2 regions of the Cellulomonas sp. NPDC058312 genome follow, and region 2 is predicted to be linked to the other one. Evidence: riboswitches for the same ligand, from Rfam matches in the RefSeq annotation. Region 2 holds a riboswitch; the other holds the start of a gene.

Region 1 (10,660 bases), on a different contig from region 2:
CCGGGCTTGCGCGCGGCCGCCTTCTCGCGGGCGGCAGCGCGGGACACGGCCGCCCGCGCGGCGAGGTCGGGATTGCGCTCTTCCCATATCCGGAGTGCGTCCGTGTACGAGATCGCGAGCTCGCGCTGGATCGCGCGTGCCCCGCGCGATCGGTCTCGGGCGAGGCTCATAGGCCCGGTCCGGTCACACTGGGATCAAGGGCGACTTGGAGATGCATCGGCAACACCCTTCTTCACCACGGCTGCGTTGCGCGCTCCCGGTGGGTGTCCCGACGTCGCCAGTGTGCTCCGGCCGGCGGCCGGCGGACAAGAGCCGCCGGGCTGTCAGCCGACCATCGCCGACGGACCGACGGCGGCGAGGGTTCGGACCCGTGCAGCGGTCACGTGGCGCGAAGGTCGGCGATGGTGACGGTGTCCGCGGCGTACTTCGGGCGAGCGTCCAGCTGGACGAGATCCCCGTTGCTCTCGCGTCGCCACCAGCGACCGGCGGCGTCTCGGAAGGTCAGTGCGGACAGGGTGCTGCTGTCCTCGTCCGGAGGGCCGTCGTCCGTGCGGTCGCGGACCCACTTGACCATCACGACCGGCGCCGGCGTCGGTGGGAGAACAGCGCGCACCACCACGAAGCTCGTTGACGACCCCGACCAGGCGTGCGGTACGGCGACGTCGTAGACGGGAGAGTCGCTGGTGTTGTGCGCCCACAGGACCTCGGTGCCGCCGTACGGGTCGACCGCGTACTCGGGGATCTCGTACGCGATCCGGACGTCGGCCCAGGCGACGACTCTCTGGGCCTGGCTCCTGATCTCGGCTTCGTGGTGGGCCGCCTGCTCCTGGCGCCGTTCTGCACGGTCCTCCCGGCGCCGGTACAGGTCGAAGGCGACAGCGACGATCGCCGCGGCTGCGGCGACGACAGAGGCGCCGGCGGCTACGACGGTCCAGAACTCGGCGGTCACGGCGTCACGCTAGCTCCCACTCCACCGGCGGCGCGGCGAACCCTGCACTCGAGGCTCAGTGGTGACCGTCTTCCGCTTCCACGTGGGGGAAGAACGACCGCGGCGATACGTGCAGCGCGGAGGCGAGCTGCCAGATGCTGGTGAGCGTGGGGTTGCGCACGCCCGTCTCCACCTCACCGACGTACGTCCGTCCGACGCCCGCGGCGTGCGCCAGCTGCTCCTGGGTCAGCCCGGCGTCGGTCCTGATCAGCCGCAGCGTCGTGCCGAAGGAGCGCAGCTGCGTCGCTTCGGGTTCCTGACGGGGCACCCGCTCGACGCTAGGAGCGCGGGGACGCGAGCTCGACCCCCTATAAGTGGAGCCTGATCCATCCCTCACTGTCTAGACACTACGCGCTTTGAGCAGGGGCGCGAAGCGCTGCCGCGGCCATCGGGCGTCTTGACGGCGGCCCAACGATGTCTACTATGAGTGGAGTTCAGTCCGCAGTAACGCGCCTCCGCCGCCACGAGGAGCGCCGCCCCGCGAGACGAGGGAGGGCAGCCGTGAACACCATCGGCTCCCGGTTCAGGGCAACACGGTCCGCACGGACGACGGGTACGCAGGTGCGGTGGTGGGGAGCGTCGATCGTGTCCTGCGTGGTCACGCTGGTCGGCGGGATCGCGGCGCTGCTCGCCGGTGAGCCGGTCACGGTCGCGGTCTGCCTGTTCGCGATGACCGTCGTGGTCGGCACCTCGCGGCTCCAGGCCCGCGACGAGTTCCGCCGCGGGTGGCGGTACGGGTACGAGAGCGCGGTCCGCGTGGTCATCGAGGGCAAGGCCGGGCGCACGACCGACATCGAGGCGCGCGCCACCGTCAACGGCGACCCGACACCCGAGCCGTGGGAGCGTCACGTCCCGCCGGTCCTCCCGCCGAGGTCGTCATGAACGCGCCCAGCGTCTCCGAGCTCGTGCTGGCCGACGCCCACGGCGTCTGGGCGATCTGCTCGTCCAGCCCGACCGCCTACTACGTGGACGCCGACTCCTCGCTGCTGCTGCGGCAGCCCGGGCCGGGATCGTCGCCCGGCCCCGGTGACGGCCGTTGGGTTCCGCTGGTCCAGGTCGTGGCGCTGTTCGGTCGCGACGAGGGAGTCATCCGCGTCGGCGACCGGCACAAGTACACCTACGACTGGGACCCCGCCGGCGCCGACTACGGGTGGTGGCTCCAGCGCTTGGTGACGTCGATCGACTACGTCGAGGCCGAGGAGCTCGCCGGACTGCCGGCCTTCCCGCAGGACGGCCGGCTGTGACCGGCATCGGGCGCCCGTGGCTGTGGTCGCTGCCGACCCGGGTGGAGCTCGCCGAAGGCGCCGTGATCCGGTTCGAGGAGCACGGCCAGGCGGGTCTCGCGTTCGAGCAGAGCCAGATCGACAAGATGTTCGAGGTGGGCCTGATGCAGCCACCGCGGACGACCGAACGAGACCCGAACGTCCCGACCGGTGTCACCTTGAACGGCGATGCGCGGTTCCTCGTCGGGCAGGTCGACCTCGGGCGCGACGTCGGCTTGGAGGTCCTCGTCCGTGGCCTCGAGGCCGCGGTCCACGCCTCCGCCCAGGAGCTCCGCGACCGGGATCCGCAAGCGCCGGCCGACCCGAGCGCGAGCGAGCGCAAGCCGCACGGCTCCCGGGAAGAGGACGCACGGCTGAGGGTCATGACCATCGACGAGGCCGCCGACCAGTGGCACGAGCTCCTCCCCGGGATCGAGCGATGGGAGCGGGTCGTCCTGACCGAGGACGGTCGACGGGTCGCGCTCATCGTCGCGTGGGACTGGTGGGCCCTGCACCGGCACCGCACCTCCTCGATCGAGGCCGTCTACTGGTCGAGCTGGTTCACGGGCGAGTTCAACGTCGGCGCGTACGCCTGGGACCTCATGCGACTGCTCGAACCCCGCGACGCCCGCATCAAGTTCCCCGACGACGAGGTCGACGACGAGAACGACGACGCGGGTCCCGATGAGCAGCCCGGTTGACCCGATGCGCACCCCCGGTCGCTGGCTGGTCACGACCGCGTCCGGAGCGATCCACCTGATCGAGTCGGTCGCTCCGGACGGCGTGGTCACCGCCACGCGCGTCACGGGGGGTCCCGTCGGTGACGACCCGAGGTTTCCGCTGGGCTCGCTGCGGCGCGACGACGAGTCGCTCCAGGTCATCGCGATCTACCACGTGGTCGACGGCCGGCCGGTGCGGGGGTTTGCTCTCGGCGAGGACATGTACCTCACCTTGGAGCCTCTGGATCCCGCGGCTATCGAGACGCTGCGCCGCACGACGCCAGTGGTGGGAATCGAGGAGCTCGGCGAAGGGGCGTTCGATGCCCGATGACCTGACGAGGCCGGAACCGGTCGGCGGCGAACAAAGCCGTCGTGCGGACGCGGCCGCTGCCCGTCGCCGCCTGCTCGAGGCCGCGCCTGGTTCGGTGCGTGACCTGGACGCCGCCGCACAGTGCGAGTGCAGCTGCCACCCGAAGCCGGGTAACCCGGAGGTCCACGCCGGTGCCGTCTGCTCTTGCCAGTGGTCCGCGCAGGAGCGGTCGGACCACCTCGCGAACTTCCGGCGTGTGATGGAGGCCGGACGTGAGCAGCAGGAAGCCGAGCGTGAGGCGGACGAGCGGGCGCTCGCCGCTGCCGCTGCCGCGCTCGGCATCGAGGCGAGAGAGGAGTCGGCCGCGGCGCCGTGGGTCGTCGTCGGAACCGTCGACGGACACCGGTTCTACCTGCGGGAGCGGTGGGACTCCTACACGATCGTGCTGGGCCCGGAAGAGGACCCGGACCTCGATCCGTGGGCGGCGCCGGCCGATGCCCCGACGGTCCTCGTCCGGTCCGGTGACGCCAGCGAGCTGTACGCGGCGGGTCGCGTCGACTACGCCCGGGCCTTCACCCTCGTGGCGGGCGAGATCCGTGCCTACCGACGTCGTGTCACCTGCCCGCACGCGCACGCACCAGGCGACCGGTACTGCCCCGCGTGTGGCGTGCCGTTGAAGGACCCGGCGCTTCCTGACGACTAGCCAGCAGCCGGCGGCCCCGCTCGGTGATGAAGTCGCTCATGAGCCGACGGTGCGTCGCGCACACAACGGGGCGCTGAACTCGTTGGCGAGCTCTCTGCCGGCATCCGTGATCAGCGACCGGTTCGGGCCGACCATCGCCGCCTCGACTGGGTGGCCCGTCGTGCCGGACGCGACTGGCTGAGCTGCCTCAACGCGATGAACGACCGATCGCCTGCGTCATCTCCTGGTGTGTACCGGACCCGCTGGCAAGGTGCTGCTCGAGTGCTTCGGACCAGGCGCGCACGAAGACCTGCGGCGGTCAGCGGGCTGCACACTTCACGGCGTGCAGCCCGCTGCTCCCGACTACCCGACGCGGATGAACTTCGGGTTGGACTGCCAGATCTCCCGGATCTGGATGCTCTTGCCGGGGGTGGGTGCGTCGACCTGCAGGTTCCCGCCGGCGTAGATCGAGATGTGCCCCGGGGACCAGATCAGGTCGCCGGGCTGGGCCTGGTCGCGCGGGACCTCCACGCCGGCGTACCGCTGGTCGCCGGACGTGCGGGGCAGCGTGATCCCCACCTGCGCGTAGACGTAGGAGGTGAACCCGGAGCAGTCGAATCCGGACGGGGTCGTGCCGCCCCAGACGTACGGGATCCCGACGAGGCTCGAGGCGATCTCGACGATGGCGCTGCCGTTCGCGCTCGCCGGCGCGGGCGCGCCGACGGCCGCGGGTGCCGGCTCGGCGGCCGGGGCGGCGGGCTCGGCCGATCGCGAGCGGCTGGCCGCCTCCTCGGGCTCGGGCTCGGGCTCCTCCTCGACGACGGGCGGCGGGGGCGGCGGCGGGGTCACGGCGGTCACGGCCGGGTTCTCGAACGTCCAGGACGCCTCTGCGGGCGAGGCGACGACCGGGGCGGCCTCGACGATGGCCCGGGCCGACTGGGTCAGGGCCGAGACGTCCACGGCGGTCGTCCGCACCTCGTCGTCCGCGAGGGCCGGTGCCGCGAGGAGCGACACCGCCAGGCCGGACGAGGCGACGGCTGCGCCGGTGCGTCGCGTAGCGCTGGAGAAGTTGTGCGCCGCGGTGAGGCGGGCGTCGGTGAGCACGGTGTGTGCTCGGCCGTCCGCGCGGTGCCGCGCGGCGGTGGTCTGGCGTGTAGGCATGGATGTCTCCTGCCGCCTGCGGGGTGAGCTGTCGGGTTCGGGCGGGAGACGCCCGGCCGGTCCGTGGACCGGCTTCACCCCGAGGGCACGTGCGTGCCCGACGATCGGTGGTTCCCCCGTTCCTGCCGTACGTGGTCGAGATGATCCGGGTGGTGGCAGGACTCGGCGTCCACCCGGTCGCTCAGATCTGCCCCTGAGCGCGTTGATGACGGTGCTGCTCCGGGCGAGCCCGGAGGGTCGTGTGGTCTCAGTCCTCCCTCGTCCGTCCTGGTGACCGCAGCGGGTGCTGCGGCCTCACGTCTTGTAGACCCAGTGCCACGGTTCGCGTGGGGTGTCCTCGACGAATCCGAACCGCCCTGCGTTCGCGCGCATCCACTTCTGGGCGGCGTCGTCCAGATCGAGGTCGACGGCCACGCCCCAGCCGTGCGGGCTGGTGCCCGGCTGGGCCGCCAGGCCGCCCTGGGAGTACAGGCCCTTGCGGCGGGCGACATCGACCTGGGCGTCGTAGGACCGGTAGGAGTCGGTGATGCCGATGTCGACCCCGTCGCGCTCGGCGGCGGCCAGCAGCTGTTCGAGGGCCTGGCCCGCGGGAGCCCACAGCCGGTGCCCGGTGCTCCCGATCTCGGAGAGGGCGTCGCGCGGGACCTTCCCGTTGCCGTAGGCCGCGAGGTCGGCGGGCACGCCCTGCGCGTTGCGGGCGGTCGAGGCGCTGGTCGTCGTGCCGTCGACGGCCGCCGAGAGCGCCGCCGCGAACGCGTCGCCCGAACCCGCCGCAACCGTGGTGGAGCGGGGTGTGGTGGTGCCGATGAGCTGGCGGATCTCAAGGATGCGCGCGCTGGTCGCGGTGATGCCGTCCACGCGGTTCTCCTTCCGGTGTCGCGCAGCAGGTACGGGTGGTGGTCATCGCAGCCCGAGCAGGGGTGCGGGGTCGACGGTCTTGCCGCCGACGTAGACCTCGAAGTGCAGGTGGCACGCGCCGGACAGGCCGGTGTTGCCGGAGTACCCGATGAGCTGGCCGCGGGTCACGGACTGTCCGGCGCGGACCACCGACCGGGTCAGGTGGTTCGAGGAGCTCATCAGCGACTGCCCGTTGACGGTGCCGTAGCTGAGCATCACCTGGTTGCCGAAGCCGCTGCGCCACTCGGCCCACTGCACGGTGCCGTCGCGCGGCGCGTACAGCGGGGTGTTGCAGTAGGTGCGCAGGTCGATCCCGGCGTGCAGGCGCGTGTAGCCCAGGATCGGGTGCAGCCGCATGCCGTAGTTCGAGGTGACGTACATCGGTTGGATCGACGTCGGATTCGAGAACAGAGCGCCGGACTCGGCCGCCGGCGGCGGTGCGGCCGGCGGTGCCGCGGGTGGCGCGGCGGGCCCCGGCTTGCCCGGTACAGCGGGCTCCGGCTGCGCGGGGCTCGCTGGTGCCGACTGCGCTGCAGCCGCGGCTGCGGCTGCGGCCGCGGCGGCGGCTTCGGCCTCCTGCTGCGCCGCGATCCGCGCGATCTCCGCGTCCGCGGTGGCTCGGGCGGCGTCGGCCGCTGCCTGCTCCGCCTCGGCCTGGCCCTTCATACCCTCGATGCGCGCGGCGGCGGCCGTCTGGTCGGCCACGGCCCGCTCCAGGGCGGCGCTCTGCTCGCGCTGGGCGGCCAGGGCGTCATCCGCTGCGCGGGCCTCGCTCTCGGCCTGCTGCTCGAGATCGTCGAGCGTCTGGACCACGGACTGCAGCCGGGACTCGTTGCTGCGCCCGGCGGCCTCCAGCTCGATCAGCTCGTCGAGCGTCCGCGCCTGCATCCGCTGGGCCGTGGACGCCGTGGACGACCGAGACTGGAAGTCCTCCACCGAGCTCGCGCCGACCGCGATCTCCAGACCCGAGGAGCTGGACCGCCCCTGGTAGGCGGCGCGCGCGAGCTGGGCGACGGTGGACCGCACCTCGGCGGTCCGGGTGGAGTCCAGCTCGATCTGAGCCACCAGCGAGGCGTGCACGTCGCTGGTGTCTTCCAGCCGGGTGCGCGCGAGCGTGGCCTGCCGCTGGGCGGCGTCCGCGGTCCGCGTCGCCTCGTCGAGCGCCGCCTGGGCGGCGGGCAGGCGAGCCTTCGTCTCCTCCAGCGTCAGCACGGCCTGCGCCAGCTCCGCGGACAGGTCCTCGACCGACTCCTGCGCGTCCTCGTACTGACGCTGCGCGGCCTCGGCGCGCTGCTGGGCCGCGCGCGCCTGGTCGTCGGTGGTGTCACCGGCGGCCGGCGCGGCCGGGAGCAGCACCGTCGCGGCCATGACCGCTACCAGGGTTGCCGTCGCGAGCGCGCGGGAGCGGCCCGCGGTCGCGGCACGCGACCGGCGGGTGGGGGCGCTCACCACGGGCGGCTCGAGCGGTTCGGTCCCGCGGCGTCCAGGTCGGCCCGGAGCCGGCCGTACAGCTCGGCGTCGATCGTCCCCGACGCGAGCCACTCATCGAGCGCGGCACGCGGACTGCTGGCGCCGCGAGTCGGGAACAGCCGGGACACGCCCCAGACGGCCAGGGCGATCAGGGCGAGCCAGGCGGTGCCCATGACGGCCCAGCCGGCGGGGGTCATCTGGCACCACATGCCGGGCCGCCGCTCGACCGGTGACCGTCGTGAGGTACGTGCATGCCTTCAACTGTCGGCAGCGCGCGTCAAGTCTCCTCTGGCGGACGATGAAGATTTGATCAAGATCACCGGGCCGAACCGCGCCGTGCGGGCCGGCGGGGCCGGTGCGCGCCGCCGCGACGGTCAGGTGAGCTGCAGGCTGGTCAGGCAGGTCAGGTCGTCGGGGCCGGTCTCGACGCTCGTCTCGGCACTGCGGCCGGCAGCGGTGACGGTGATGGTGGCGCTGATGTCCCGCGGGAGCCAGAACCCGGCGAACCCGTTGTCGTGGGTCCGGCTGGTCTCGTCGACGTAAACCTCGCCGGTGCGGTCGTCGACGACCCGGACCGTGATCTCCTCGCCGCCCATCTCGCCGGTGCAGGTGGTCAGTGAGTGGAAGAAGCAGTCGTGCGTCTGGTCCACGTACGGCGCGATCGACAGGTAGTGGCTCTCCTCGATCGGGACCGAGACCTCCTGCGACCCGTCCGGCGCGGACACCAGGACCTCGTCCTGCCGGATGGACGCCATCACGTCCTGGGGCCGCTCGTCCACGGGCGTCGCCTCGAGCTGGTCGATCAGCTCCGTGGCGTCCAGGGCAGCCCACTGCTCGACGGCGGTGGCCGCTTCGGTCTCGCGCTCGGGATCAGGTTGCGCGGCGCAGCCCGCCAGAACCAGGGCCGCGAGCACCGCGGAGACGATCAGCCGGGGACGGGTCGAAAGGCGCATGGTCTCCACCGTAGGAACGTGCCGGACGCGCACGGGTGGGCACGAAGTCCCAGAGCGGCCGGTCGCGGAACTGGATCAGTGTGCGGACGCTGCCACGTCGGCCGGAGCATCGGCGCCGCGGTCGATCAGGTGCTCGGCGAGCTCGGGTGGGAGCGGTCGGGCACCCGGGCCGCCGGCGCGCAGCCAGCGCTCCAGGGCCGCGGTCCCACGGTCGCCCGCGAGGCGCTCGAACCACACGGGCCCTGCTCCGGCACGCCGGCACACGCCCGAGGGGCGGGCCACGACCACGTCGCCGCGCTCGCACTCGTCGAGGCACTCCACCAGCGTCAGGCGGGCCGCGCCGCGCTCGGCCATCGCACGCAGCCGGGCCATCTGGCCACCCGGCTCCGGGTCGCCCTGTCCCAGCGTCTCGCCCGCGCACAGCGAGCAGGCGGTCAGCCCGGGCAGGCTGGCGTCCCGGGCGGACTCGGTGGGGGTGTCAGGCACCGGACGACGATAAGGGGCAGGCCCACGCGGGGATGTCCTCGGTCGATGAAGTTTCGATCAGGAAGTGGCGACCGGATCCGTCCCGTGCTCGTCGCGGTCCGTCCTCCTGGCGACAATGGCCGCATGACACCGCCCGGGGCCACGATGCGTGCCGTCGTGATCGACGACGAGCAGGCGCTCGCCTCCGTCGTGGGCGGCTACCTCGAGCGCGAGGGCTTCGAGGTGGCCCTGTGCCACGACGGCAGCGCCGCGATCGCGCTGCTGCGCGAGGTCGACCCGGACGTCGTGGTCCTGGACCTCGGGCTGCCGGGCGTCGACGGGATCGAGATCTGCCGGCAGCTGCGCACGTTCTCCGACTGCTACGTCGTCATGCTCACCGCGCGCAGCGACGAGGTCGACACCCTGATCGGGCTGTCCGTCGGCGCGGACGACTACATGACCAAGCCGTTCAGCCCGCGCGAGCTCACGGCCCGCATCCGCGTCATGCTGCGCCGCCCGCGCCGAGCCACCCCGACCGGCCAGACAGCCACGCCGGTCGAGACCCGCACGGTCACCGTCGGCGGCCTCGTCCTCGACCTCGACGCGCGCGAGGTCGAGGTCGACGGCGAGCCGGTCGTCCTGACCCGCCTCGAGTTCGACGTGCTCGCCGCACTGGCGTCGCGCCCCGGCGTGGTGTTCTCCCGGGCCGCGCTGATCCGCGCCGTGTGGGGCGAGGGCTGGGTCGGCGACGAGCACCTGGTCGACGTCCACGTCCTGCACGTGCGGCGCAAGCTCAAGGACACCGCCCAGCAGCAACGGTTCGTGCGCACCGTGCGCGGGGTCGGCTACCGGATGGGACCCGGATGAGGACACGCGACGCCGTCGGCCCCGGCAGCATCGGACGACGGCTCCTGGTCTCGATCGTCCTGGTGCTCGTCGCCGCCGCGGCCACCGCCTGGCTGGTCGCGACCGTCGTGGGACCGGCCCTGTTCCACGAGCACCTCGTGCAGGCCAACATCGCCGACCACGAGCTCGCCGACCTGCACATCGAAGAGGCGTTCCAGTCCGCGAGCACCATCGCCCTGGGGCTCGCGATGGTCGTCGCCGGCATCACCGCCCTGACCGTCAGCGTGGTCCTGACCCGCCGCGTCGGCCGGTCCGTCTCCCAGATGTCCCGCGCCGCCGCCCAGGTCGGCGCAGGCCAGTTCGACGCCCGCGTCCCGCTGCCGGGCATCGGGGTCGAGTTCGACCAGCTCGCCGGTTCCTTCAACACCATGGCCGCCCACCTCGAGGCCGACGAACGACTGCGCGAGCGGCTCCTGACTGACGTCGCCCACGAGCTGCGCACCCCGGCCGCGACCCTCACCGCCTACGTCGAAGCGCTCGAGGACGGCGTGCGGGTCCTGGACACCGAGACGATCGCGGTCCTGAACGACCAGGCCCAGCGCCTGACCCGACTCGCCAGCGACCTGGCCGCGGTCACCCGCGCCGAGAGCGGCGAGCTCGACCTGCACCTGACCGACGTCCCCGCCGGTGACCTCGTCGACGCCGCCGCGCTCATCGCCCGCGAGCGGGCCGACACCGCGGGCGTCACCCTCACCACGCAGACCAGCAGCGACGCCGGGGTCGTACGGGTCGATCGCGTCCGCATGGCGCAGGTCCTGGACAACCTCGTGGTGAACGCGATCCGCCACACACCCGCCGGTGGGCGCATCACTCTCGCCGCCGGACGTCGCGACGCGGCCACGATCGA
Region 2 (10,660 bases):
GGCGCCCTCGGCGAGGTGCGCCGCGACGGCGCGGTGGTCGGCGGGCAGGTGGCCCGCGAGGGGCGTCGGGAGGTCGCGGTGCTGACCTCGCGGCTGGCGCCGGGCACGGGGGAGGAGTACGTCGTGGACGTCACCGCCCGTGGCGGGTCGCTGACCGTCTGGACCACACCGACCCTCTCGGGCCCCGGCGTGGTCACGACCACCTGCCCCTGACCGGGCCCGCCCGCCCCACCCTCACCCGCCCGCACCCGTCCCACCCGCTCCCACCCGCCCCGCCTCGACGAGAGGTCACGACACGCTGGCGGCCCCGGCCGTGGCCAGCGTGTCGTGACCGCTCGTGGGCGGCGCGCGCGTCAGGGCGCGGCGCGGGGGTGCGGCGCGGGCCGCGGTCCGCGGGAGTGCCGGCGGCGGGGGTGCCGGGCGTCGAGTTCACCCGGTCCCCGTCCGGCGCGTCCGCCCGACGCGTGCCTACCCTGGGCGACATGTCCGATTTGTCTGAATCGGGCGAGCAGGGACAGCGCGGCAACGGCGCCGTGCGGACGGAGGTGCGACATGGAGGTCCTGGGACGCGTGCTCGGCGGGCTCGTCGGGGTGCTCGTGATGATCGGTGGCCTGGCAGGACCGGCGCTCGCCGCGCCGGACACCCCCGGCGGCCTCGACTGCGCGGAGCTCGCCGCCGCGACCGACCCCGACGGGTACGCTCCGCCGCCGCGCTGCGAGCTGACGATCGTCCGGGCGGCGGCCATCTGCCTCGCGGACGCCCCGGTGCTCGAGTACGCCGTCGAGGCGGTCGGCACGACGCTCGACACGGTGACGATCACCTGGGTCGACCCGGTCGGGCCGGACGTGGTCCAGTCCGGGCTGCCGCTGTCGGGGCAGACGTACTGGCCCGGCACCGTGCTGGAGGGCGGCGCGGTGGTCGACTGGCCGGGCTGGACGCGCAACCCGGACGGCAGCTGGACCGAGGAGGACGCGTACAGCTTCGCGCGGCCGTCCGTGCAGATCGAGTTCCAGGTGAACCCGACGGCGACCACGGTGGTGGCGTACCCGCCGGCCACCGCCGTGTGCGCCGGCCCCGCGACCGACGCGACGCCGGTGTCCACGGGTCGGCTCCCCGTCGCGGGCGCGCCGGTCGAGCAGGCGGCGGCACCGCTGCCCGCGACGGGTGTCGTGGCCGCCCCCGAGGTCGCCCGCGCGCCCGAGGTGGCGACTCCCGCCGGCCCGACGTCCGTCGCCCTGGCCGCGACCGGGGCGAGCACCCGACCCCTGCTGGTCGGGGCGGGCCTGCTGGTGCTGCTCGGGGCCGGGCTGGTGGCGGCGTCCGCGCACCGGCACGGGCCGCTCGGCTGACGCCGGGGCAGCGCCCCGCCGCCCGCGGTGGTCGATGCAGGCGGTGAGCGCCAGGACGTCGTCGGGCTCCACGGACGGGAACATCGCGACCCGGAGCTGGTTGCGGCCCAGCTTGCGGTAGGGGTCGACGTCGACCACGCCGTGCTCGCGCAGGATGCGCGCGACCGTCGGAGCCTCGATCTCGGGGGCCAGGTCGATGGTGCCGACGACCGCGGACCGCTGGTCGGGGTCGGCGACGAACGGGGTGGCCCAGTCGCGGGCGTCCGCCCAGCCGTACAGGTGGCCGGCGGACGTCGCGGTCCGATCGGCGCACCACGCGAGGCCGCCGTTCGCGAGCATCCAGTCGACCTGCTCGGCGAGCAGCACGAGCGTGGCGATCGCCGGGGTGTTGAGGGTCTGGTCCGCGCGCGAGCTCTGCACCGCGGTGGTCAGCGAGAGGAACTCCGGCACCCAGCGGCTCGCCTCGACGCGGGCCGCGCGCTCCACGGCGGCGGGGGACAGCACTGCCAGCCACAGGCCGCCGTCGGAGGCGAACGACTTCTGCGGCGCGAAGTAGTAGGCGTCGGTCTGCGCGACGTCCACGGCGAGGCCGCCCGCCGCGGACGTGGCGTCGACGACGACGAGCGCGCCCTGGTCGGCCGAGCCGGGCACGCGGCGCACCGGGGCGACCGCGCCGGTCGAGGTCTCGTTCTGCGGCCAGGCGTAGACGTCCACGCCGTCCACCGCCACCGGCACGGTCGACGTCCCGGCGGGCGACTCGCTCACCACGGGCTCGCCGAGGAACGGCGCGCGAGCGGCGGCCGCCGCGAACTTGGCCCCGAACTCGCCGAACACGGCGTGCGCGGACCGCTGCTCCACGAGGCTGAGCGTCGCGAGGTCCCAGAAGGCCGTCGACCCGCCGTTGCCGAGGGCGACCTCGTACCCGTCGGGCAGGTCGAACAGCTCGGCGAGCCCGGCGCGCACCCGGCCCACCAGGCCCCGCACCGGTGCCTGCCGGTGCGAGGTGCCCAGCAGCGTGCGCCCCGCGGCGGTCAGCGCGCGCACCTGGGCGTCGCGGACCTTCGCGGGACCGGAGCCGAACCGGCCGTCCGACGGCAGCAGGTGGTCCGGGATGGTCACGGGGGCGCCAGGCGTCGTGGTCACGCGCCGCACGATACGCGCACGCCGCTGCCGGGGCGCTGGTCCGGCTAGCCTGTGGACGGACGTCCGCGCGCGACATGGAGGGCACCGGCGTGAGTGACCTGATCGACACGACCGAGATGTATCTGAAGACGATCTACGAGCTCACCGAGGAGGGGATCACCCCGCTGCGCGCCCGCATCGCCGAGCGCCTCGGGCACAGCGGCCCCACGGTGTCGCAGACCGTCGCCCGGATGGAGCGGGACGGGCTGCTGGTCGTGTCCGGCGACCGCCACCTCGAGCTGACCGAGGTCGGCGCCACGAAGGCGATGCGCGTGATGCGCAAGCACCGGCTGGCCGAGCGGCTGCTGGTCGACGTCGTCGGCCTCGACTGGGAGTACGTGCACGAGGAGGCGTGCCGCTGGGAGCACGTCATGAGCGAGCGCGTCGAGCGCCGGCTCGCGGGGCTGCTGGACCACCCGCACTTCGACCCGTACGGCAACCCCATCCCCGGGCTCGAGGAGATCGGGGAGGTCCGCACGGCCGTCGGGTTCCTCGACGGCGTCGAGTCGCTGGTCGCCCGCGCGGTGGCCGAGGACGGCTCGACCACCGGCGTCGTCGCCCGCCTGGGCGAGCCGCTGCAGACCGACGTGGAGCTGCTGGCCCGGTTCGCCGGCGCGGGGGTGCTCCCGGGCGTCGAGGTCGCGATCCGCAAGGACGGCGGCACGCTCACCGTCGGCGTCCCGGGCGCGGAGACGGTCCTGGACCTGCCGCAGGAGATCGCCCGGCACGTCTTCCTCCGGGCGGTCTGAGCCCGCCGGGGCCGCGGCCCCGTCCGGTACCGGGATGCGGAGCCCCGCGGTGTGGCGTAGGTCACTCGCGGGGCTCCGTCGCGTCGGTGACCTGCGGGCTCCCTGTCGTGGCATGTGAGCGTTCTCCCGGGCGGCGAACGGACCGTGACCGGAGCGTGACAATCGGCTCCGCGGTCGGGTACGTTCAGTCCTGCTCCGGCGGAACCCTCCTCCTCCAGAGCCCTAGGACGGTACGCCGAGCCCTGCCGCCGCCCTGGGTCCGTACGACTTCGCCGGCAGGGGCGGGGGAACCACATGTGGTCGAGGTCCGACAGGACCACGACCTTGGGGTGAAGCCGCGTGGCGCGACCGGAGAACGCTTCCGGACACGTCCCGCGGCCGGGTAACTCCACCCGAACCCGACAGCTCACCTCGTAGGCGCCAGGAGAGGCTGTACGTGACCGCTAGTGCTGTGCGCGCTCGACACCGTTCCGCGCGTCGCCCCGTCACCCCCTTGACCGACTTCGCCACCGCCGCCACGGGCTCCCTCGCCCAGGTCGGCCGTCGCACCGCCGTCGTCGCGGCCTCCACGGGCCTCATGGTCTCCGTGGTCGCCGTCCCGGCCGGCGCCGCGACCACGTCCGGCGACCAGGCCGCGCTGCCGTCGGTGGACACCGCCGCGCTGACCGCGTCCGCGAAGACCGCGCTCGAGACCGCCCCGGTGGTCACCGCGCCCGCCGACGCCGCGTGGACCTTCGAGGCCCCGGCCGCGACCGCGGTCGTCCCCGAGCCCGAGCCGGTCCGCGTCGTCGAGCGCACCGTCTCCCGCAGTGCCGCGCGCGCCACCGTCGAGACCGCCGCCGTCGAGACCGCGGCCGCGGTCCCGCAGTCGGTCGCCGGCAACGCGGTCCTCGAGATCGCCGCGCGCTACGTGGGCACCCCGTACGTCTCCGGCGGCACCACGCCCGACGGCTTCGACTGCTCGGGCTTCGTGTCCTACGTCTACGCGCAGCTCGGCATCTCCCTGCCGCGCACGTCGTCCGCGATCAAGGCGGCCGGCACCGTGATCTCCGCCGCCGACGCGCAGCCCGGCGACCTGATCTGGAGCCCGGGGCACATCTCGATCTACGCGGGCGGCGACCAGCAGATCGACTCGCCGCGTCCCGGCAAGACGATCCAGTTCCGCAGCATCTGGCAGAGCTCGCCGACGTACATCCGCATCGGCTGACACCGCCGCAGCACCTCCTCGACGCAGCCCCCTCGGCCCACCGGCCGCGGGGGCTTCGTCGTCCCCGTCCGCTCGCCGAGATGGCACTCGGCGCCTGTGACCGCCGCGGTCCTCCCAGGCGCGGACTGCCATCTCGGCGGGCGTGCGTGCGGCGCGTGCGCAATTGACCGAGGACGATCCGCGCCGGGGCGCGTAGCCTGCTCTTGCTTGCCTCCGCCAGCGGGCCCGGTCAGCCAGACGGGTCCTCCACCTGGATCCAGGAGTACGCCGTGCTGCTGCCGCCCGCCCCACCCAGGACCCTGCTCCTGAACGCCAGCCTCGAGCCGCTGTGCGTGGTCGCGCTGCCCCGCGCGGTCACCCTCGTGATGTCCGGCAAGGCCACCGTGCTCGAGTCCGACGGCCGGCTGCTGCACTCCGAGCACGCCGTGGTGCCGATGCCGGTGGTCCTGTCGCTCACGCGCTACGTGCACGTGCCGGTCCGGCGGCCGCTGCCCCCGACCCGGCGGACCGTGCTGCAGCGGGACGACCACCGGTGCGCGTACTGCGGGTCGCACGCCGACACGGTCGACCACGTGCACCCGCGGTCGCGCGGCGGCCGGCACGAGTGGGGCAACGTCGTCGCCGCGTGCCGCCGGTGCAACCACCGCAAGGCCGACCACCTGCTGCACGAGATCGGCTGGGAGCTGGCCTGGACGCCGGTGCCGCCGCGCGGCCTGTCGGCGTTCCTGCGGGGCGCCGCCACGGACGAGCCGGCCTGGTCGCCGTACCTCGCCGCCTGACGACCCGCGCGGCCCAAGTCTCCGCAAAGACTCCGCCACGTCCGGGCCCGCAACGGGGTGCGGAGGGGGCATGATCGGGGGCACACTGGGGTGTGCGCCGAAGGAGGTCCCAGCCATGAAGCGAGACGCGGAGATCCTGGTCGGAGTCGACGGGTCGGCGGCGAGCATGCACGCGCTCGACTGGGCCGCGGCGGAGGCCCGCACCCGCCGGCGCCCGCTGCACGTCGTCTGCTCGTACACGCTGCCGTCGTTCACGGCGGCCTCGCTCGACGGTGGGTACGCGGCGCTCGACGACACCGCCATCCAGCAGGGCGCCCGCGCGGTGCTCGCGGAGGCGCGGCAGCGGGTGGAGGGCGGCGGCCTCGAGGTCGTGACGACCGTGGCGACGGGGGACGCCGCCGCCGTGCTCGTCGAGATGTCCCGGGACGCGTCGCTCGCGGTCGTGGGCACCCGCGGCAAGGGCGGGTTCGCGGACCGGCTGCTGGGCACGGTGTCCTCGACCCTCCCGGCGCACGCGTACTGCCCGACCGTGGTGGTCCCGCTGCGCGACCAGCGCCGCGGTGGCGTCGTGCCGACCGACGAGTCCTCGCCCGTCGTGCGCCCGGTCCGCCGGATGATCGTGGGCGTCGACGGCTCGCCGCAGGCCGACCTGGCGCTGCGGCACGCGATCGCCGAGGCGACGGCCTGGGGCGCGGAGCTCACCGCGGTCGCGGGCGTCCCGGTCGGGACCGGCTCGGGCGTGATGGCGTGGCTGCCCGCGACGATCGACCAGGCGCAGATCCTCGCGGACGTCACCGAGGGCCTGAACGTGGTCGTGGACCGCGCGCTCGCCGACCACCCGGGCGTCACCGTGCGGCGGGTCGTCCTGGACGGCACCGGCGCGGAGCTGCTGACCGAGTTCTCGACGGCGACCGACCTGATCGTCGTCGGCTCCCGGGGGCGCGGCGGGTTCACCGGGCTGCTGCTCGGGTCCACCAGCCAGGCGGTGCTGCACCACGCGGCCTGCCCGGTGATGGTCGTGACCAACCGGTGCGCGGAGAAGGTCCCGGCGGGCGGCGGTGCCGCGTCCGGCGAGGCCACCGGGGACGCGACCGCGGGCTGACGGCCCGGCGGGCGGTCAGGCGGGCGGGGGCGGTACGTCCGGGCGCCGCACGAGCGCCGACAGCACGATGGTCGACCGGGTGCGGGTCACGAACGGCTCGGCGGCCAGCCGCTCCACGACCTGCTCGAGGTGCCGCATGTCCCGGGCGCGCACCTGCACCACCACGTCGACGTCGCCCGTGACGGTGCTCGCGGCGACGACCTCCGGGTACCGCTCGACGGCCGCGCGCATCGTCGCCGGGCTGGTGGAGCCCTGGCAGAACAGCTCGATGAACGCCTCCGTCGCCCAGCCCAGCGACGCGGGGTCGAGCAGGACCGTGTACCCGCGCACCACACCGCGCTCGCGCAGCCGGTCGACGCGGCGCTTCACCGCCGGCGCGGACAGCGCGACCACGGCGCCGATGTCCGCGTAGGACGCGCGCGCGTCGACGGACAGCTCGCGCAGGATCGCCTCGTCGATGGGGTCGAGGTCGCCGGAGAACGTCGGGGGCACGGGCTCATCCTCCCGCACGCGCCCGGGCGCGGAGGTCGTGCCGGAGGTCAGCGCATCGCCTGGGTCAGCGCAGCGCCTGGGTCAGCCGGTCGACGGCGAGGTCCAGGTCGTCCGCGTCGATCACCAGCGGCGGCGCGAGCCGGATCGTGGAGCCGTGCGTGTCCTTGGCGAGCACGCCGAGTCGCAGCAGCCGCTCGCACAGCTCGCGTCCCGTCATCCGCGCGGGGTCGACGTCGAGGCCCGCCCACAGCCCGACGCCGCGGGTGCGCTCCAGCAGACCGGTGTCGACGAGGGTGTCGAGCCGCTGGTGCAGGTGGGCGCCGAGGGTGCGGGCACGCTCCTGGTGGGTGCCGGGCCGGAGCTCGTCGACGACCGCGAGCCCGACCGCGCACGCCAGCGGGTTGCCGCCGAACGTCGACCCGTGGGTCCCGGGGGTCAGCACCTCGAGCACGTCGGGCCGGCCGACGACCGCGGACACGGGCAGCACCCCGCCGCCGAGGGCCTTGCCGAGCGTCACCAGGTCCGCGCGGACGCCCCACAGCTCGAGGGCGAACGTCGTGCCGGTGCGGCCGAGGCCGGACTGGATCTCGTCGGCGATCAGCAGCACGTCCGCGGCGGTGCAGATGTCCCGGACCGCCGGCCAGTAGGTCTCCGGCGGGACGACGACGCCCTGCTCGCCCTGGATCGGCTCCAGCAGCACGGCGACCGTGGTGTCGTCGATCGCGGCACGGAGGGCGTCAGCGTCCCCGAACGGCACGATCCGGAAGCCCGGGGTGTGCGGGGCGAACCCGTCGCGGGCGTCCGGGTCGGTCGAGAACGACACGATGGTCGTCGTCCGGCCGTGGAAGTTGTTCGCCGCGACGACGATCGTGGCGTGCTCGGGCGCGACCCCGCGGACGTCGTAGCCCCACTTGCGGGCCGTCTTGATCGCGGTCTCGACGGCCTCGGCGCCGGTGTTCATCGGCAGCACCATCGGCGCGGTGCCGGCCTCGGCGCCCGCGACGACCGGCCGGACCAGGTCGGACAGCGCGGTCGCGAACGGGTGCAGCAGGTCGTGGTCGAACGCCCGCGAGCTCAGCGTCAGCCGGTCGAGCTGCGCGTGGGCGGCCGCGGTGAGCGCGGGGTGCCGGTGCCCGAAGTTCAGCGCCGAGTACCCCGCGAGCAGGTCGAGGTAGGTGTTCCCGTCGACGTCGCGCACCCAGGCGCCCTCGCCGCTCGTGAGCGTCACGGGCAGCGGGTGGTAGTTGTGCGCGAGCGGGCTGCCGGCCTCGCTCCGGGCGGGGATCGTGCTGGTCATGGCGTCACCTCGGGGCGGGCGGGGCTCCGGCGGTGCGGGGCGGGCCCGGCCGCCGGAGCGGGGCGGTCAGCGGGCGGGGCGGATCTCCAGCGTGCAGCACTTCGCGCCGCCGCCGCCCTTGAGCAGCTCGCTCGTGTCGACGGGGTGCGGGCGGAAGCCGCGGTCGGTGAGCTGGGCGGCGAGGTCCACGGCCCCGGGCGCGACGACCACGTTGAGGCCGTCGCTGACCGCGTTCAGGCCGAGGCAGGCGGCGTCGCGCTCCGAGGCGATCACGGCGTCGGGGTAGCGGCGCTCGAGCTCGGCGCGGGACGCCTCGGAGAACGCCGGCGGGAAGTAGGCGACCTGCTCGCGGCCCGGGGTCGAGTCGAGGACGGCCAGCGCGGTGTCCAGGTGGTAGTAGTGCGCGTCGACCAGCTCGAGGCTGACGACCTCGCGGCCGGTGACGCGCGCGATCTCGGCGTGCGCGGCCCGGTCGGTGCGGAAGCCGGTGCCGGCCAGCAGCACGTCGCCGACGCCGAGGATGTCGCCCTCGCCCTCGTTGACGACCTCGGCGGTGTGCGTGACGTAGCCGTGGTCGGCGAACCACTTCTCGTACGCGGGGCCCTCGGGCTGGCGCTCCGGGTAGCGGAACTTCGCCGAGTAGACGAGGCCGTCGACGACCGTGGCGCCGTTGGCCGCGTAGACCATGTCCGGCAGGCCCGGGATCGGGTCGATGGTCTCGACCGTGTGGCCGAGCTGCTCGAAGGTGGCGCGCAGGGTCTGCCACTGCTGCACCGCGAGACCCGCGTCGGTGTACCGGGTCGAGTCCATCCACGGGTTGATCTCGTACGAGACCGTGTAGTGCGTGGGCTCGCACATCAGGTAGTGCCGGCGGGTGCTCTGCGGGGTCGCGGGCATGGGTCTCCTCGAGGAGGTCGGGCGGGTCGGGCTGACGGTGCCGGGCCACCTCGTCGGGGCGCGTCCTGCACAGCCTACGAGCCCGACCGCACCCGCATCATGGCGCGACGATGCACGCCCACCCGCGAATCGTTGCGCGAAACAGGGGTCAGGCGGCGGTTCGTTGCGTCGGTCGGGGCCGCGCCTCGCGGGCCGCGCGGGCCAGCACGAGCCGCAGCATCAGGTCGACGAGCAGCGCGCCGGCCCACACCGTCCACGCCCGCGGGAGACCGCGCAGGTAGATCGCCTCGGACCACGCGACCCGCGACGACGACGGGCCCGCGGCCTCCACCTCGATCCGGGCGGTGCCCAGCAGCACCGGGCCGAGCTTCACGAACACGGCGGCGCCCGGCACCGCGCCCAGCGGCGGCTCGAACCGCTCGACCCGCATCCGGTCCAGCAGCCCCGGCGCGCCCTGCCGGGCGAACGGGCCGCTGACCGCGGCGATCTCGTCGCCGGCCTCGGGGGCCTGGTCGTCGGGGCGGCGCACCCGGTCGCCGGCGCCGGGCGCGGTGAGCGTCACCCGGGTCAGCGGGACCCAGCGGGCGTGGTGGCGGGCGTCGGCGACCAACGCCCACGCGGCCGCCGCGTCCAGCGGCAGGACGCACGAGACCCGCGCCCACGGCGTCCCGTCCCGGTCCCGGATGATCACAGCACGCCCCCTCGACGGACGCCGGTCCCGGGTCGGGGCCACCTGCCCGCGTCGCCCCCCGGGTGCGTCGGGACCATCTTGCTCCCTGCCGGTCGCGTGCAGGCCCCCGAGCGGCCCCGGGCGCGTCCCGGGCGGGTGCAGGCACCCAGAGCAACAGGGTGATCCTCGCGCGGGTAGCCTCGCAGGATGCAGACGAGGACGCTGGGCAGGACCGGTCGGGACGTCGGGGTCGTGGGGCTGGGCTGCTGGCAGCTCGGTGCGGACTGGGGCGAGGTGGCCGAGGACGACGCCCTCGCGGTGCTCGCCGCCGCGGCGGACGCCGGGGTGACGTTCTTCGACACCGCGGACGTCTACGGCGACGGCCGCAGCGAGACCCTGATCGGCCGGTTCCTGCGCGAGCGGCCCGCCGACGCCGCGCGGATCACCGTCGCCACCAAGATGGGCCGCCGCGCCGACCCGCACGTCGCCGAGGCGTACACCGCGGACGCGTTCCGGGCGTGGACGGACCGGTCGCGCACGAACCTCGGCGTCGACACGCTCGACCTGGTGCAGCTGCACTGCCCGCCGAGCGCCGTCCTGGACCGGGACGCCACCTACGACGCCCTCGACGCGCTGGTCGCCGAGGGCCGGGTCGCCGCGTACGGGGTGTCGGTGGAGACGGTCGACGAGGCGCTCGCCGCGATCGCCTGCCCGCACGTCGCCACCGTGCAGATCATCCTCAACGCGTTCCGCCGCAAGCCGCTCGAGCGGGTGCTGCCCGCCGCCGCCGAGGCCGGGGTCGGCATCATCGCGCGGGTCCCGCTGGCCAGCGGCCTGCTGTCGGGGAGGTACGACGAGCACACCGCGTTCGCCGCCACCGACCACCGCGCCTACAACCGGAACGGCGAGGCGTTCGACGTCGGCGAGACGTTCTC

Evidence for each region. A riboswitch is a leader RNA that binds a small molecule or an ion and turns the genes downstream of it on or off. The one in region 2 is predicted to bind cyclic di-AMP.
Region 1: linked by a shared signal. The riboswitch ahead of ACFVXN_RS15485 (C40 family peptidase) and the one ahead of ACFVXN_RS12625 (C40 family peptidase) in region 2 are both predicted to bind cyclic di-AMP.

What each region holds. Positions count from the first base shown of each region.
Region 1 is NZ_JBHVZE010000005.1:81,344-92,003, reverse strand. It holds gene ACFVXN_RS15525 (hypothetical protein) at 1-170, opposite strand, end outside; gene ACFVXN_RS15520 (hypothetical protein) at 380-949, opposite strand; gene ACFVXN_RS15515 (helix-turn-helix domain-containing protein) at 1,005-1,256, opposite strand; gene ACFVXN_RS15510 (hypothetical protein) at 1,583-1,870, shown strand; gene ACFVXN_RS15505 (hypothetical protein) at 1,867-2,232, shown strand; gene ACFVXN_RS15500 (hypothetical protein) at 2,229-2,951, shown strand; gene ACFVXN_RS15495 (hypothetical protein) at 2,935-3,300, shown strand; gene ACFVXN_RS15490 (hypothetical protein) at 3,290-3,982, shown strand; gene ACFVXN_RS15485 (C40 family peptidase) at 4,325-5,122, opposite strand; cyclic di-AMP (ydaO/yuaA leader) riboswitch at 5,122-5,300, opposite strand; gene ACFVXN_RS15480 (D-alanyl-D-alanine carboxypeptidase family protein) at 5,417-5,980, opposite strand; gene ACFVXN_RS15475 (peptidoglycan DD-metalloendopeptidase family protein) at 6,023-7,468, opposite strand; gene ACFVXN_RS15470 (hypothetical protein) at 7,465-7,686, opposite strand; gene ACFVXN_RS15465 (CueP family metal-binding protein) at 7,864-8,442, opposite strand; gene ACFVXN_RS15460 (hypothetical protein) at 8,518-8,928, opposite strand; gene ACFVXN_RS15455 (response regulator) at 9,052-9,774, shown strand; gene ACFVXN_RS15450 (sensor histidine kinase) at 9,771-10,660, shown strand, end outside.
Region 2 is NZ_JBHVZE010000004.1:7,088-17,747, reverse strand. It holds gene ACFVXN_RS12640 (DUF4012 domain-containing protein) at 1-213, shown strand, start outside; partial or broken gene serC (phosphoserine transaminase) at 1,378-2,505, opposite strand; gene ACFVXN_RS12630 (metal-dependent transcriptional regulator) at 2,583-3,281, shown strand; cyclic di-AMP (ydaO/yuaA leader) riboswitch at 3,505-3,715, shown strand; gene ACFVXN_RS12625 (C40 family peptidase) at 3,718-4,488, shown strand; gene ACFVXN_RS12620 (HNH endonuclease) at 4,758-5,267, shown strand; gene ACFVXN_RS12615 (universal stress protein) at 5,383-6,369, shown strand; gene ACFVXN_RS12610 (Lrp/AsnC family transcriptional regulator) at 6,385-6,861, opposite strand; gene rocD (ornithine--oxo-acid transaminase) at 6,926-8,158, opposite strand; gene ddaH (dimethylargininase) at 8,225-9,055, opposite strand; gene ACFVXN_RS12595 (hypothetical protein) at 9,204-9,746, opposite strand; gene ACFVXN_RS12590 (aldo/keto reductase) at 9,933-10,660, shown strand, end outside.